2 regions of the Citrobacter sp. RHB25-C09 genome follow, and region 1 is predicted to be linked to the other one. Evidence: predicted binding sites of a transcription regulator. Region 1 holds the regulator's gene; the other holds the start of a gene.

Region 1 (7,662 bases):
TTACCAGGACGTCTTTGACTGGGCGGGGCGACTGCGTGAAGTGGATATTTATCAGGGAGATACGCCATTCTGCCACTTCGCTTATATCGAAAAAGAGGGCAACGCTCTGATGCAGGATTTGGAAGAAGAGGAGTATCTGGTTGGCTTGCCGAAGCCTCAGTTTGTCGATCGCCTTGCGCACTACTACTGTGAAATTAATATGCTGCACCCGTTTCGCCTCGGCAGTGGAATGGCGCAGCGGATCTTTTTCGAACAGTTGGCGCTCCACGCTGGTTATCTCCTGAACTGGCGCGATATCCTCGTAGATGACTGGAACCGGGCGAATCAGGAAGGGGCGATGGGGGATCTGAGTGCATTACAGGCGATATTTCGTAAAGGGGTAAGCGAAGCCGAGGAAACTGAGTAGAATAGCGCGGTTCTTTGGTTCCGGAGCCGCTATGATCCTGCTTATCGACAACTACGATTCATTTACCTGGAATCTCTACCAGTACTTTTGCGAACTGGGTGCGGAGGTCGTGGTTAAGCGTAATGACGAGCTGACGCTGGCGCAAATCGATGCGCTGAACCCAGCAAAAATCGTAATCTCTCCCGGCCCTTGCACGCCGGACGAGGCTGGTATTTCGCTGGCGGTGATTCGTCACTACGCCGGGCGAGTGCCCATTCTCGGTGTCTGTCTGGGGCATCAGGCGATGGCGCAGGCATTCGGGGCTACCATTGTTCGTGCCGCGCGTGTTATGCACGGAAAGACATCACCGATTACCCACCGCGGACAGGGCGTATTTCAGGGATTAGCCAATCCATTAACCGTCACCCGCTACCATTCGCTGATTATCGACCCCGCGACGCTTCCTGACGACTTAGTGGTCACCGCCTGGAGCGAAACGCAGGAAATTATGGGAATTCGCCACAAAGAGTGGGATCTGGAAGGCGTGCAATTCCATCCGGAAAGTATTCTCAGTGAGCAGGGACATCAACTGCTGGCAAATTTCCTCAATCGCTGATTTATGGTTGCTATTGAGTGATTTTTTATGCATATTTTGTGATTATAATTTCACATTCATGTATGCGTAACTGGATGATCATAAGATGGCAACTGAACAAACGGCAGTAACTCGCGCAACTTTCGATGAAGTCATTCTGCCAGTTTATGCACCGGCAGATTTTATTCCGGTGAAAGGTAAGGGCAGTCGGGTCTGGGATCAGCAAGGTAAAGATTACATTGATTTCGCCGGGGGGATTGCCGTAACCGCGCTGGGGCACTGCCATCCGGCGCTGGTGGATGCGCTGAAAACCCAGGGGGAAACGCTCTGGCATACCAGCAATGTTTTCACCAACGAACCGGCGCTGCGCCTGGGCCGAAAGATCATTGATGCCACGTTTGCCGAGCGCGTGCTATTTATGAACTCCGGTACCGAAGCGAACGAAACGGCCTTTAAGCTGGCGCGTCATTACGCCTGCGTGCGTCACAGCCCATTCAAAACAAAAATCATTGCCTTCCATAACGCCTTCCATGGTCGCTCGTTGTTTACTGTAAGCGTGGGCGGTCAGCCAAAGTATTCGGACGGCTTTGGACCCAAACCGGCGGATATTGTACACGTGCCATTCAACGACCTGCATGCAGTGAAAGCGGTGATGGATGACCATACCTGCGCGGTGGTGGTTGAACCGGTGCAGGGAGAAGGCGGTGTGCTTGCCGCCACGCCGGAATTCCTGCAAGGATTGCGCGAACTCTGCAATCAGCATCAGGCGCTGCTGGTGTTTGATGAAGTACAAAGCGGGATGGGGCGTACTGGCGATCTCTTTGCCTATATGCACTATGGCGTAACGCCGGACATTCTCACCAGTGCCAAAGCGCTGGGCGGGGGCTTCCCGGTTAGTGCCGTGCTGACCACGCAGGACATTGCCTCGGCGTTTCACGTCGGTTCACATGGCTCCACGTATGGCGGTAATCCGCTGGCCTGTGCGGTGGCAGAGGCGGCATTTGATATTATCAATACGGCGGACGTACTGAACGGTGTTGTGGCGAAGCGGCAAAGATTCGTCCAGCATTTACAGGATATCGATGCACATTATGACGTGTTCAGCGATATTCGCGGTATGGGCCTGCTGATTGGTGCAGAGTTGAAGCCGCAGTTTAAAGGTCGGGCGCGTGATTTCCTCTATGCCGCAGCCGATGCGGGCGTAATGGTTCTTAACGCTGGACCGGATGTGATGCGTTTCGCTCCGTCGCTGGTGGTGGATGACGCGGATATCGATGAAGGGATGGCGCGTTTTGCCCAGGCGGTGGCGAAGGTCTTAGGTTTGTAGGCCGGATAAGGCGTTGCGTTAACTTTTCATATCCCGTAGTCGACGACTGAGCCAGATCCCATGATGTGGGCGTTGACGCCAGGCCACTGAGGATATTGTGTGCATGGTGTTCAGATGTCCCAGAATCCGTTGTAGATGCTGTTCCAGGGTGCTTAACGAGCCGTGGGGCGGCATCTCCGGTGCTTCCAGAATATTCACATCTCCCGAACTACCCGGCCCGTCATACTCCAGCCTCTGCTGACAGCGCTGTAGCGCGATTTCACACGATTGCAGATACCGCTTCGCCAGGTCTGGAGTCAGCATCGTGTGCTCGCGCGCCAGCGTCGTCATGGCATTAATGTGCTCGACGATAAACTGGCTGTGCGTAACCCATAGCTTCATATCGTCCAGATAGTGTTTGTTAAAGCCCGGCTCCTGCATGGCCTGGTTCAGCGAGTTAAATAGCGTATTGTGCGCCTGATTGACTCGCATCCGCTGATACGCCAGCGGTGTGGCCTGCGGATCGTCACTCAGGATCAGGCGAATGGCCTCCTGGTCGGCCTCAAGCGCATCGTGGGCATTTTTGCGCAGCAGGCCGCTCTGCCATTGTGGCCACAGCCAGACGGTGCCGCCAAACGCGATCAGACAGCCAATAATCGTATCGACAAAGCGAGGAATGATGAACTGCTCGCCATCCAGCGTCAGCAGTTGCAGGGTATATACTGCCGTCACCGTAAACCCAACCGTTGCCCAGCCGTAATTTTTGCGGATCGTCAGATAACTCACCAGGGTAATGAGCAGCATCAACAACAGCGTATACCCCTCCGGAATATGAAAGTGCAGCGTGGCGCCGGCTACGATCAGCCCCACCAGCGTCCCAGCGCAGCGGTGCAGAATACGTACACGCGTTGCCCCGTAACCGTTTTGGGTAACAAACAACACCGTCATCAGTATCCAGTAGGGTTTCGGCAGATGCAGCGCGGTTCCCATCAGGCTGGCAACGCTTAACATTACGCTGATGCGCCCGGCATTACGCAACGCCGGCGATTTCAACGAAAGGTAGTTTTTCAATGCGGGCAGCAGCGGTAGACGCCGCTGCTTATCGGCCATGAGATCGCGGGGATACAGCGGGCGTTGGGTGCGCAGCACCCTGGCGATACGGCTAAAGTGCCAGTAACAGAACTGTCCCACCGGATTGTCAGGATGTTGATTAGCGATTTTCTCAAGAGCACCAAGCTGCTTTTCCATGGAAAATCGCGTTGGCAGACGGTGATAAAGAATATCATCGGCTAACACCCGCAGACGGGCTGCGATAACCTGCGCGTTCCAGCGGATGACCTGTTCCGCATGGCTGCGTTCGACCAGCTTCTGTACCTCCTCCGGCTGATGCAGACTGACCGAGATATGCTCCTGCAGATCAAGTGCTTCCTGAAATGCGCGCAGCATTCGCTTGTAGTCATTATTGCGATGCGCGGAAAGCATATGCATTTGCTGATAGCACTGGGTAATCAGATCGACGGCTTTCTGTTGCCGGGCCAGCAGCGGCGGCAGGGCTTTTTCCGGATCGGTATGCTGTGTCAGCATGCTGTATTTCGCTTCACAATAATCGGCGAGTTCACGGTATAGCAGGCTAAGCGACTCACGTAGGGGTTGTTCACGCCATAGCCAGAGCCAGAACCAGTTGAACAATCCGTACCATAAGGTGCCCAGGGCATAGATGAGCAGTGGTTCCCAGACCGGCATATTCCCGGCCAGACTCAGCGTGAAAATCGCGGCGATCAGCGACGCCGGAAGCAGCCTGGCGTGGAGCGCGCTTAACTCTGCCGTGACGCCGAGAGTCAGCGTTAGCCCGGTCAGGATCAACGGCAGGGGGACGTCCTGAAACAACAGCAGTTGCATCACCAGACTGCATCCGGCAAACAGCGATGCGCCAATGATCAGACGTTTGAAGAAGCGCTTATGTGGAGTGTCGAGCCCGGCGATATTGCAGCAGGCGGGGACGAGAGCAAAGAGTAAGCCCAGATGTAACTGACCAATGAACAGCCCGATGCCCACAGGTAAACACAACACCAACGTTTGGCGTAGTGCGTAGTTGATCTCCGGGTGATAAATCAGTCTGCGCCACATGGGTAAAACAAAAAACGGCGCGCTACACAGTAACGCACCGTTTCGACGGAATTAACGTGTACCGTAAACGACGATAGTCTTACCGTGTGCGGAGATCAGATTCTGATCTTCCAGCATTTTCAGGATACGACCAACGGTTTCACGAGAGCAGCCAACGATTTGACCAATCTCCTGGCGAGTGATTTTGATCTGCATGCCATCCGGGTGAGTCATCGCATCTGGTTGTTTCGCCAGGTTCAGCAGAGTCTGGGCGATACGACCGGTTACGTCGAGGAAAGCCAGGTTACCGACTTTTTCAGATGTAACTTGCAGACGACGAGCCATCTGAGAAGACAGGCGCATCAGAATATCCGGGTTTACCTGAATCAACTGGCGGAATTTTTTGTAGGAAATCTCAGCCACTTCACATGCTGTTTTAGCACGTACCCATGCGCTACGTTCCTGGCCTTCTTCAAACAGGCCCAATTCGCCAATAAAATCACCCTGATTCAGATAAGAAAGGATCATTTCTTTCCCTTCCTCATCTTTAATCAACACAGCCACTGAGCCTTTAACGATGTAGTACAACGTTTCCGCTTTTTCACCCTGGTGAATCAGCGTGCTCTTCGACGGGTACTTATGAATGTGGCAATGAGACAAGAACCATTCGAGAGTCGGGTCTGTTTGCGGTTTGCCAAGCACCATGCGCGATTATCCTCTGTTATAAGCTGTCTCCAGAGTCAGAAAAAGTCGCTGCTCTGGGTTTGCAAAAAAATGCTTCCCGAATCCTGGGAAGAGGCCGACAAAAACGAACTTCAGCCTGTAAATTGATGTCCTCTGCATACATGTGGTACGTCAATATATTACTGTAGCATCCTGACTGTTTTAGCATAGCTTTAGCCGTGTGTCTCCTGGTGTCTCGCTTCAGCATGACGCAGGTCGCCTTCCGTTGCGAGAATTGTTATGTGCGCGTAATCTGTAAGGAAAATTAACGCACTGGAGTTAAAAATTATGCAAGCGCGTGTTAAATGGGTTGAGGGTTTAACCTTCCTTGGGGAGTCCGCTTCCGGGCACCAGATTTTGATGGACGGTAATTCAGGTGACAAAGCCCCCAGTCCGATGGAAATGGTGCTGATGGCGGCGGGGGGATGTAGCGCGATTGATGTCGTTTCTATCCTGCAGAAAGGCCGTCAGGATGTGACCAACTGTGAAGTCAAACTGACGTCTGAACGTCGTGAAGAAGCACCACGCCTGTTCACCCATATTAATCTGCACTTTATTGTGACCGGCAATGAGCTGAAAGATGCCGCCGTCGCACGTGCGGTGGATCTCTCTGCGGAGAAGTATTGTTCTGTGGCGCTGATGCTGGAAAAAGCCGTCAACATTACCCATTCGTATGAAGTGATTGCGGCGTAATGGTCAGTGCCTGATGGCGCTGCGCTTATCAGGCCTACAGCAGGCGTCGTTTTGTAGGCCGGATAAGGCGTAGCCGCCATCCGGCAAACCTCACTTTACTCGATTTTTTTGCCTTCCATCAGTCGCTGTACCAGCGGCAGCATAATCAGTTCCATTGCCAGCCCCATCTTGCCGCCCGGCACCACTAATGTATTGATATGCGAAATGAATGAGCCCTGCAGCATCGCCAACAGCCAGGGGAAATCGATCCCCTCAAGATTACGAAAATGAATCACGACAAAGCTTTCATCCAGTGACGGAATACCTCTCGCCGCGAACGGGTTGGAAGTATCTACCGTAGGGACGCGCTGGAAGTTAATATGCGTGCGGGAAAACTGTGGGGTGATGTAATTGATATAGTCATCCATGGACCGGACCACGGAGTCCATCACTGCTTCGCGGGAATGACCGCGTTCACCCGTGTCGCGGATTAATTTTTGGATCCACTCCAGGTTAACGATGGGCACTACGCCCACCAGCAGATCCACATGACTTGCGACTTCGTGCTGTGGCGTCACTACGCCGCCGTGTAGCCCTTCATAGAACAGCACATCTGTGGGCTCCGGCAGAGGCTGCCAGGGGGTAAACGTACCCGGCACCTGATTCCACGGTACAGCTTCGTCGTAGGTGTGCAGGTACTTGCGCGACTGGCCTTTGCCCGTCTGCCCGTATTCAATAAAGGTTTGTTCCAGTAGGCCAAAGTCGTTGGCTTCGGGACCAAAATAGCTGATATGCCGCCCGGCGTCTCGCGCCTTGCGGATCGCCATGTCCATCTCCGGACGGGTATAGCGATGAAAACTGTCGCCTTCCACCTCGGCTGCGCGCAGATTTAACTGGGCAAAAATTTTACGAAACGCGAGGCTGGTGGTGGTGGTCCCCGCGCCACTGGATCCTGTTACTGCAATCACCGGATGTTTGGCAGACATAACAACTCCATGAATTCGTTGTAATTATAGTGTCGTCCGCCGACGGGGCGAGTTATTCGCGGAACTGTTTTCGCGGCATAATATTGACCGTTTCGTGCAGTTCAGACCATACCAGTACCGCTTCTCCGCACTGGAGTTGGCGTTTGACGTCGGCGACTTTTTGCTCAAGGGTACGTTCATGTTCACCATAGTCGGTGCCTTCGCGCAACACAAAGCTTTCTATCAGATTTTCCAGCGTTTCGGGGGAGAGGTCTTGCCAGGGGATCTGCATGGTTATTCCTCCAGGTATGGTGTCAGCCACTCGGGAATGCGCGACTCCAGCCACATCTCAGGCCGACGCAACGTGCCGCTAATAAACCCAACGTGACCGCCATGCTTGGTAAGTTGATATTCCACCTGTGACGGTAAATCTTCCGCTTTTGGGATTACGTGGTGGTCCATAAACGGATCGTCCTTAGCATGGATAATGAGCGTCGGAATGGCGATCTCACTGAGCAATGGCATGGCGCTACATTGACGATAGTAGTCAATAGCATCGGCGAATCCGTGGATTTTGGCGGTGATGAGATCGTCAAATTCGCGGATACGGCGCAAGGATTTTAACTGTGCCAGACTTACCGGCAGCGAGCCTGGATAGGCCGCCAGTTTACGCGACGCGTTGGCCTTCAACAGGTTAAGCAGATAGCGCTGATAAACGCGGGAAAAGCCTTTGTCCATATGATAACTGCACGCTTCCAGAACAAAGGGGGCGGAGACGATCACGGCGGCATCCAACGGGATGTTACTCCCCTCTTTTGCCAGCAGGCATGCCAGCATATTGCCGCCGAGAGAATAGCCAACGGCAGCGGTAGGAACCTTACCGAACTCTCTTTGCAACCAGCCTAAGAAC
Region 2 (7,662 bases), 2.0 Mb from region 1:
CCAAAATTGTCATTATGGATGAACCGACGTCTTCTTTAACGGAGAAAGAGGTTAATCATCTTTTCACGATTATTCGTAAGCTTAAAGATCGTGGCTGCGGTATTGTTTATATCTCCCACAAAATGGAAGAAATTTTCCAGTTGTGTGATGAAATCACCGTACTGCGTGACGGACAGTGGATTGCCACGCAACCGCTGGAAGGGCTGGATATGGACCAGATCATCGCCATGATGGTGGGACGTTCATTGAACCAGCGTTTCCCGGACAAAGCCAACAAACCAGGGGAAGTTATTCTTGAAGTGCGCAACCTGACATCGCTGCGCCAGCCTTCTATTCGGGACGTCTCTTTTGATCTGCATAAAGGAGAGATTCTCGGCGTTGCGGGACTGGTCGGCGCTAAGCGCACTGATATCGTTGAAACACTTTTTGGTATCCGTGAGAAATCATCGGGCACTATTACACTGCACGGCAAAAAGATTAATAACCATAATGCGAATGAAGCCATTAATCATGGTTTCGCGCTGGTCACAGAAGAGCGTCGTTCCACCGGTATTTATGCTTATCTGGACATTGGTTTCAACTCTCTCATTTCAAATATCCATAATTACAAAAATAAAGTCGGTCTGTTAGATAATTCCCGAATGAAAAGTGATACCCAATGGGTAATTGACTCTATGCGGGTTAAAACGCCAGGCCATCGTACACAAATTGGTTCGCTTTCCGGCGGCAATCAGCAAAAAGTGATTATTGGTCGCTGGCTACTGACGCAACCAGAAATACTGATGCTCGACGAACCGACCCGTGGGATCGATGTCGGGGCAAAATTTGAAATTTATCAGTTAATCGCGGAACTGGCGAAAAAAGGTAAGGGGATTATTATTATCTCCTCTGAAATGCCGGAATTGTTAGGGATAACAGATCGTATTCTGGTGATGAGTAACGGACTCGTTTCTGGAATTGTTGATACTAAAACGACTACGCAAAACGAAATTCTGCGTCTTGCGTCTTTGCACCTTTAAGATCAGGGGCTCCTCATGAGTGCGTTAAATAAGAAAAGTTTTCTTACTTATCTGAAAGAAGGCGGTATTTACGTCGTTCTTTTAGTCTTGCTGGCGATTATTATTTTCCAGGATCCCACTTTCTTAAGTCTGCTTAACTTAAGTAACATTCTGACCCAATCCTCTGTGCGTATCATCATCGCGCTGGGCGTTGCCGGTCTTATTGTCACCCAGGGGACGGACCTGTCAGCAGGTCGTCAGGTCGGGCTGGCGGCAGTGGTTGCGGCAACGCTGCTACAGTCAATGGAGAACGCTAACAAAGTGTTCCCGGAAATGGCCACTATGCCTATTGCGCTGGTGATCCTGATTGTCTGTGCCATCGGCGCAGTGATCGGTCTGGTTAACGGTATTATCATCGCGTATCTGAACGTGACGCCGTTTATCACCACGCTGGGTACGATGATTATCGTTTACGGTATCAACTCCCTGTATTACGACTTCGTGGGCGCATCGCCGATTTCGGGCTTTGACAGCGGCTTCTCGACCTTTGCCCAGGGCTTTATAGCCATGGGAAGTTTCAGGCTGTCATACATTACGTTCTATGCGCTGATCGCCGTTGCGTTTGTCTGGGTGCTGTGGAACAAAACGCGCTTCGGTAAAAATATTTTTGCTATCGGCGGTAACCCGGAAGCAGCAAAAGTGTCTGGCGTTAACGTAGCCCTGAACCTGCTGATGATCTACGCGCTCTCTGGTGTGTTCTATGCCTTCGGCGGCTTGCTGGAAGCGGGACGTATCGGCTCAGCGACAAACAACCTCGGCTTTATGTATGAACTGGATGCGATTGCCGCGTGCGTCGTGGGTGGCGTATCGTTCAGCGGCGGGGTAGGCACTGTACTTGGCGTAGTGACCGGTGTGATTATCTTTACCGTCATCAACTACGGCCTGACCTACATCGGCGTTAACCCATACTGGCAGTACATTATTAAGGGCGGAATTATTATCTTCGCCGTTGCGCTGGACTCCCTGAAGTACGCGCGTAAGAAGTAATTCTTCGTAATGGAGAAACCGGCGCAGAGTGCTCTGCGCCGGTTTTTTTATTTGATAAACAAGAGCCAGATGCCGGTGAGCAACGCCCCCAGCGCGATGCCGAAATAGACGGTGATCCAGGTCCAGAAGACGCCGGGTTGTGTGGTGCGCTGGATGATCAGGGGTTCTTCCTTGCCCTTTTCCGTTTTCTCAACGGTACCTGAGCGCAGACCCTTAATGCCTTCTCTGAATGTCCACGCCACAATCATCAGTACGCCAATGACGATAAATATCGCTTTCCCTTCCATGCTTGTTTCCTTTTATTTTTTTTGCTGTTCAAGCAATTGTTCTGGTGTCACCGCGGGATATCCCTGCGCATTATCGGGTACCTGATGCGGTGCTGGAATCGGGACGAGCGGCCCTAAGAAACGCGGCTCACGCTTAAACAGATAGAGGTCCGCCAGGGCGCCAAAACGCGCGCCAAATTCACGAACGCGTACCGTCAGCATATCTTTCGGTGACGGCACAGCATAACACTGCGCCTGAATCCCCATATGCAAAGCGATAAACAAGGCTCGTTCGCAGTGAAAACGCTGGGTAATGATAATGAAATCATTGGTATCGAAGACTTTACGGGTACGTACTATGGAGTCGAGGGTGCGGAAACCGGCGTAGTCCAGTACGATATCGGCAGGATCGACGCCAGCAGCAATCAGATCTTTTCGCATCGTCATCGGCTCGTTGTAGCTTTGCAGAGCGTTGTCACCGCTGAGCAGCAAATAGTTCACTTTGCCGCTGTTATAGGCGTTCAGCGCACCCTGAATTCGGTAACGGTAATACTGATTGATGACCCCGGTACGGTAATATTTGGCGGTGCCAAGCACAACCCCCACCTGGCGGTAGGGCAGGTCCTGCAATTCATCATAAATATAAGGCGCAGTTTTCCAGCTCATCCAGCGATCGAGGCCAAGCGCAGTCAACAGCAGCAAGCCGATCAGGACTAACAGGCTGTAGAAAACGCGCTTTAACATGAAGGAAACTCAGTCAGAGGATGAAAGTGCATTCAGGCTACTGTACACGAAGGCGTAGCGCAAGAAACAGCAGCCTGATTGGGGGTATTTTCAGCAATTTGGATCAAGGCATGTAGGCCGGATACGGTGCGTCAGCATTGCCTGATGGCGCTGTGCTTATCAGGCCTACGGGCACGGCGCAGTTTGTAGGCCGGATAAGGCGCGTGAGCGCCGCCATCCGGCATTACTGGAACACAAGATTATCCCAACAGCACGCGATCAATATTACTGCAACCTAACGCTTTCAACGTCGCGGCGGTGGCGTCCCACTGAATCAACGGCGCGTCGGCTTTTTCCGCCAGAATGGCCCGCTTAATATCCGGATAGTCATAGCCGTTCAGGCTGAGCAGGTTCAGCGCGCCTTGCAGCGGCGGCAACGTCGGGTTAAACGCGGCATTTTCCGCATAACTGCCCGTAAAGATACGGCCATCGTTACACTCCAGCGCGACGCCACTGGGCGATTTACTGTAAGGCATATGGCAACGGTTGGCGGCGGCAATGGCAGCCTGGGTTAACGCATCGCCTTGCAGGGCAAAGCCATGGTTTTGCTCGTCCATCAGCAGGGTTTTGATCTCCAGATCTTTTGGCCCGAAAGCGTCTGGCAAATAGTCACGCAGGGTGTGCGGTTCACGACCCGGCAGATGGATGCGCAGCGCCAGACCGCTGTTTAATTCGTTCATAAACTGACGGCAGTGGCCACAAGGCGTGTAGTTAACCGTAATTGCCGCGAGTCCTTTTTCACCACGCATCCACGCGTGGCTAATGGCGCTTTGTTCGGCGTGAACGGTTTGCTGCATGGTGGCGCCCAGGAACTCCATATTGCCGCCGAAATACCAGACGCCGCTAACGCCGCGCGCAATTGCGCCTACGTTAAAATTCGATAGCGGAGTTCGCGCACAGGCCGCAGCCAGCGGAAGCAAAGCGAAGGCCAGCGCGTCCTCATCCAGTCCTGTCGCGCTTTTCAGCGTCGACACCTGCTCAGCGGTCAGCGACGCGGGGAAATGTTCTTCCGCGAGAATGGGGGCCAGTGCTGATTGCAAATTTTCCGCCAGTTGGCTGAACGCAGTGTGAAAACGTGGGTGCATGGCGTTGCCTCATAACAATGTAATGGGATCGTAGTGTACGAGCCTGTTTCGTCTTTATACGTGATCAACATCTCATTGTGATTGCAACTTATGAAACAAAAATCAAAATTGCGCGAACCATCGCAAATTTTAGCCAAAAACAGCGAGAATTATCGGAAATAAAAACGGGGCAATCAGCGAGGTTATAATTCCGCAGATCACCAGCGCCAGCGAGCTGAACGCGCCTTCCTGATAATCAAGCTCGGCGCAACGCGCGGTACCCAGGGCGTGGGAAGCGGTACCCATCGCCAGACCGCGCGCGGCCTTGGTGCGAATACGCATTGCGTTGAGCAACGTATGGCCAAAGACGGCACCGAGAATACCGACGAAAATCACGCAAACCGCGCTCACCGCTGGAATACCACCGATGCTGCCGCCTACCGCCATGGCTATTGGCGTGGTGACGGACTTCGGCAATACCGACGCGGCAATCTCAGGCGTTGCGCCCATCAGCAACGCGACGCCAGTACCGGTGACCATTGCCACAATGCTGCCCACGAAACAGATGGTGATGATGGATTTCCAACGGGCGCGGATCTGGTGCAACTGTTCATACAAAGGGTAGGCCAGCGCAACAACCGCAGGTTGCAGCAGATCGTTAAGCACCTCGCTGCCTTTAAAATAGCTCTGGTAAGGAATACCCGTGATGAGAAGGAAAGGGATGATGACCACCATCGCCACCAGTAGCGGGTTAAGTAAGGGAAACTTGAAGCGTACTGCCAGTTTACGTGCGCCAAAAAAGACGGCTAAGGTCAGGGGTAATGACCACCAGATTGATGCCATCATTTATCTGCTCCTTTCTGACCCACGACTTTGCGCTCGCCGTGGACCAGGTGCGAACTCCAGCTCACCACCAGAAAGACCACCAGCGTGCTAATGGCGCAGGAGACAACCACCGGGCCGAACTGCGCGCGTAGCAGATCAAAGTACTGCATCACGCCGACGCCAATTGGCACAAACAGCAGCGCCATATAGCGGATCAGTACGTAGCAACCGGGATTAACCCATTTGGCGGGGATAATCTGCAAGGCCAGCAGAACAAACAGGATAAGCATGCCAATAATACTGCCGGAAATGGCGACGGGCAGCAGTGACGCGATAAAAATGCCTGCATACAGGCAGGCATAAATCAGCGCAAACGCGCGCAAATATTGCCAGATGATATTCAATGACTTACTCATGGTGTAATTCCTTGACGTCAACAACGACGCCTGGTAGGACAGGCTTTCAATCATCATACAATTAAACCTGAAACTGTGCTATCGATCACATCATGAATTCTGCGCATGGCAATGATAGACAGCGGTAACGTCAGGTAACTCCGTGAATTGCGTTAAACCTGTGCCAGAAAATGCAGAAAGCGGCTCAGCGCAGCGGAAGGCGTTTCATTTTTCCTCCAGAACACCCCGACGCTGCCTTTTTGTTCGATCTTCGGCAGATTGAGGATCACCAACTGACCCTGGCTGGCATAGCGTTGCGCCAGACGTAAAGAAAGAATAGAGATCATATCGCTGCTTTGCAGCAGGTTGGTGCTGACGTTCATCGACGCCGATTCAATAGTGTTTTCCGGCAGCATAACGCCATTATCGACCAGAGCATTATCGATACTAATGCGGATAGGCGTGCCCGTTGGCCAGACTATCCAGCGCCAGTTGGCGAGTTCGCTCCAGCTCAGCGTCGCGTGCTTCGCCAGCGGATGGTTTGGACGGGCGACAAAGCAGACGGGTTCGGTGTAAAGCACCTGATAATTGAGGGGCAGCTGTAACGCGCGCCCGCCAACGCGGCCAACGACCACATCGACCGAACCGGCAAGCAGGTCGTGCAGCAGCGGGGTCATCACTTTTTCTTCTATGTTCAGATGCAGCGTTGGCATTTCTTCCAGCAGGCCGAGAATCGCCTGTGATACGCAGTCGGTCGCTACCGGCGAACAGCCGATTTTCAGGCTGCCCACCAGCCCGCCTTCCTTAAAGCGTGCCATTTCATACTGTGAGCGTTCCAGATCGTTAATTAAACGCTGGGCATGTTGCAGCAGTAATTTCCCCCCTTCTGACGGGCGCAGGCCTTTACTGTGACGCTCGAAAAGCGTGATCCCAATCTCATCTTCAAGCTGTGATAGCCATTTTGACAGCGCGGGCTGGGTGATATTCATCATCCGGGCGACGTGCGTCAGATTTCCCTGTTCGCCTAGAGCCATCAGCATTTGCAGGTGATGCAGTTTGAGTTTTTGCGCCCAGTTTGCCATTTGCTATAACCCCCAGGTTATGTCTCTGCATGAAATGCCATTGTACATTTTATCGCCCAATCTACAAACTCGTAACATACCAAAAACAAAAGAACCTCTTTCTCTCCCTGCACCGAGGCATTCACAATGATTCAACGACGTGAACTACAAGCGCTGATCGATGCTGCACCCGTCGGCAAGATCCACTGGCGGGTCATCATCTGCTGCTTTCTGGTGGTAATGCTCGACGGATTCGATACCGCCGCAATTGGATTTATCGCCCCGGATATTCGTACCCACTGGCAACTGACCGCCGGCGATCTGGCCCCGCTATTTGGTTCGGGGTTGCTGGGGCTGACGGCGGGCGCGCTGCTCTGTGGGCCGCTTTCGGACCGCTTTGGTCGCAAACGGGTCATTGAGCTTTGCGTATTCCTCTTCGGCGCGCTCAGCCTGCTGTCGGCATTCTCGCCGGATCTGCAAACGCTGGTTATTCTGCGCTTTCTGACCGGCCTCGGGCTGGGCGGCGCGATGCCCAATACCATTACCATGACCTCCGAATATCTGCCTGCGCGCCGTCGCGGCGCGCTGGTGACGCTCATGTTTTGCGGCTTTACGCTGGGTTCGGCAATGGGCGGGATTGTCAGCGCACAGTTGGTACCGACTATCGGCTGGCATGGGATTTTAGTGCTCGGCGGCGTGCTGCCCCTGATGCTGTTCTTCGTGCTGCTGGCCGTACTGCCGGAGTCGCCGCGCTGGCAGGTTCGTCGCCAGTTGCCGCAGGAGACCATTGCCAAAACGGTCAGCGCTATGACCGGGGAGCGCCACGACAACACTCATTTCTGGCTCAACGAAACCGCCGCCGTGGCAAAAGGCAGCATCCGCCAGCTTTTTGCCGGGCGTCAGTTGCCCATTACCCTCATGTTATGGGTGGTGTTCTTTATGAGTCTGTTAATTATCTATCTTCTCTCAAGCTGGATGCCGACGCTGCTGAACCATCGCGGTATTAACCTGCAACAGGCTTCCTGGGTCACTGCGGCCTTCCAGATCGGCGGAACGCTGGGCGCGCTGGCGCTGGGAGTGCTGATGGATAAGCACAACCCGTTCCGGGTGCTGGCCGTGAGCTATGCGCTGGGGGCGGTATGCATCGTCATGATTGGTCTGAGTGAAAACGGCCTTTGGCTGATGGCGCTGGCGATCTTCGGTACCGGCGTGGGTATCAGCGG

The links. The regulator CRP, encoded in region 1, controls carbon source genes, mostly activating them, when cyclic AMP is high. The targets are predictions, from matches to a motif close to ATGTGANNNNNNTCACAT.
Region 2: the regulator CRP is predicted to act here: its motif matches at 4,238-4,255, upstream of cdd (cytidine deaminase).

Annotation. Positions count from the first base shown of each region.
Region 1 is NZ_CP057483.1:378,350-386,011, forward strand. It holds gene HVY19_RS01685 (putative adenosine monophosphate-protein transferase Fic) at 1-406, shown strand, start outside; gene pabA (aminodeoxychorismate synthase component 2) at 438-1,001, shown strand; gene HVY19_RS01695 (aspartate aminotransferase family protein) at 1,087-2,307, shown strand; gene HVY19_RS01700 (YccS/YhfK family putative transporter) at 2,326-4,413, opposite strand; gene crp (cAMP-activated global transcriptional regulator CRP) at 4,465-5,097, opposite strand; gene HVY19_RS01710 (OsmC family protein) at 5,404-5,808, shown strand; gene HVY19_RS01715 (phosphoribulokinase) at 5,904-6,773, opposite strand; gene HVY19_RS01720 (YheU family protein) at 6,826-7,044, opposite strand; gene HVY19_RS01725 (hydrolase) at 7,047-7,662, opposite strand, start outside.
Region 2 is NZ_CP057483.1:2,797,436-2,805,097, reverse strand. It holds gene mglA (galactose/methyl galactoside ABC transporter ATP-binding protein MglA) at 1-1,019, shown strand, start outside; gene mglC (galactose/methyl galactoside ABC transporter permease MglC) at 1,035-2,045, shown strand; gene HVY19_RS13140 (DUF2542 family protein) at 2,093-2,332, opposite strand; gene sanA (outer membrane permeability protein SanA) at 2,345-3,055, opposite strand; gene cdd (cytidine deaminase) at 3,295-4,179, opposite strand; gene HVY19_RS13125 (CidB/LrgB family autolysis modulator) at 4,309-5,004, opposite strand; gene HVY19_RS13120 (CidA/LrgA family protein) at 5,001-5,399, opposite strand; gene HVY19_RS13115 (LysR substrate-binding domain-containing protein) at 5,552-6,460, opposite strand; gene HVY19_RS13110 (aromatic acid/H+ symport family MFS transporter) at 6,587-7,662, shown strand, end outside.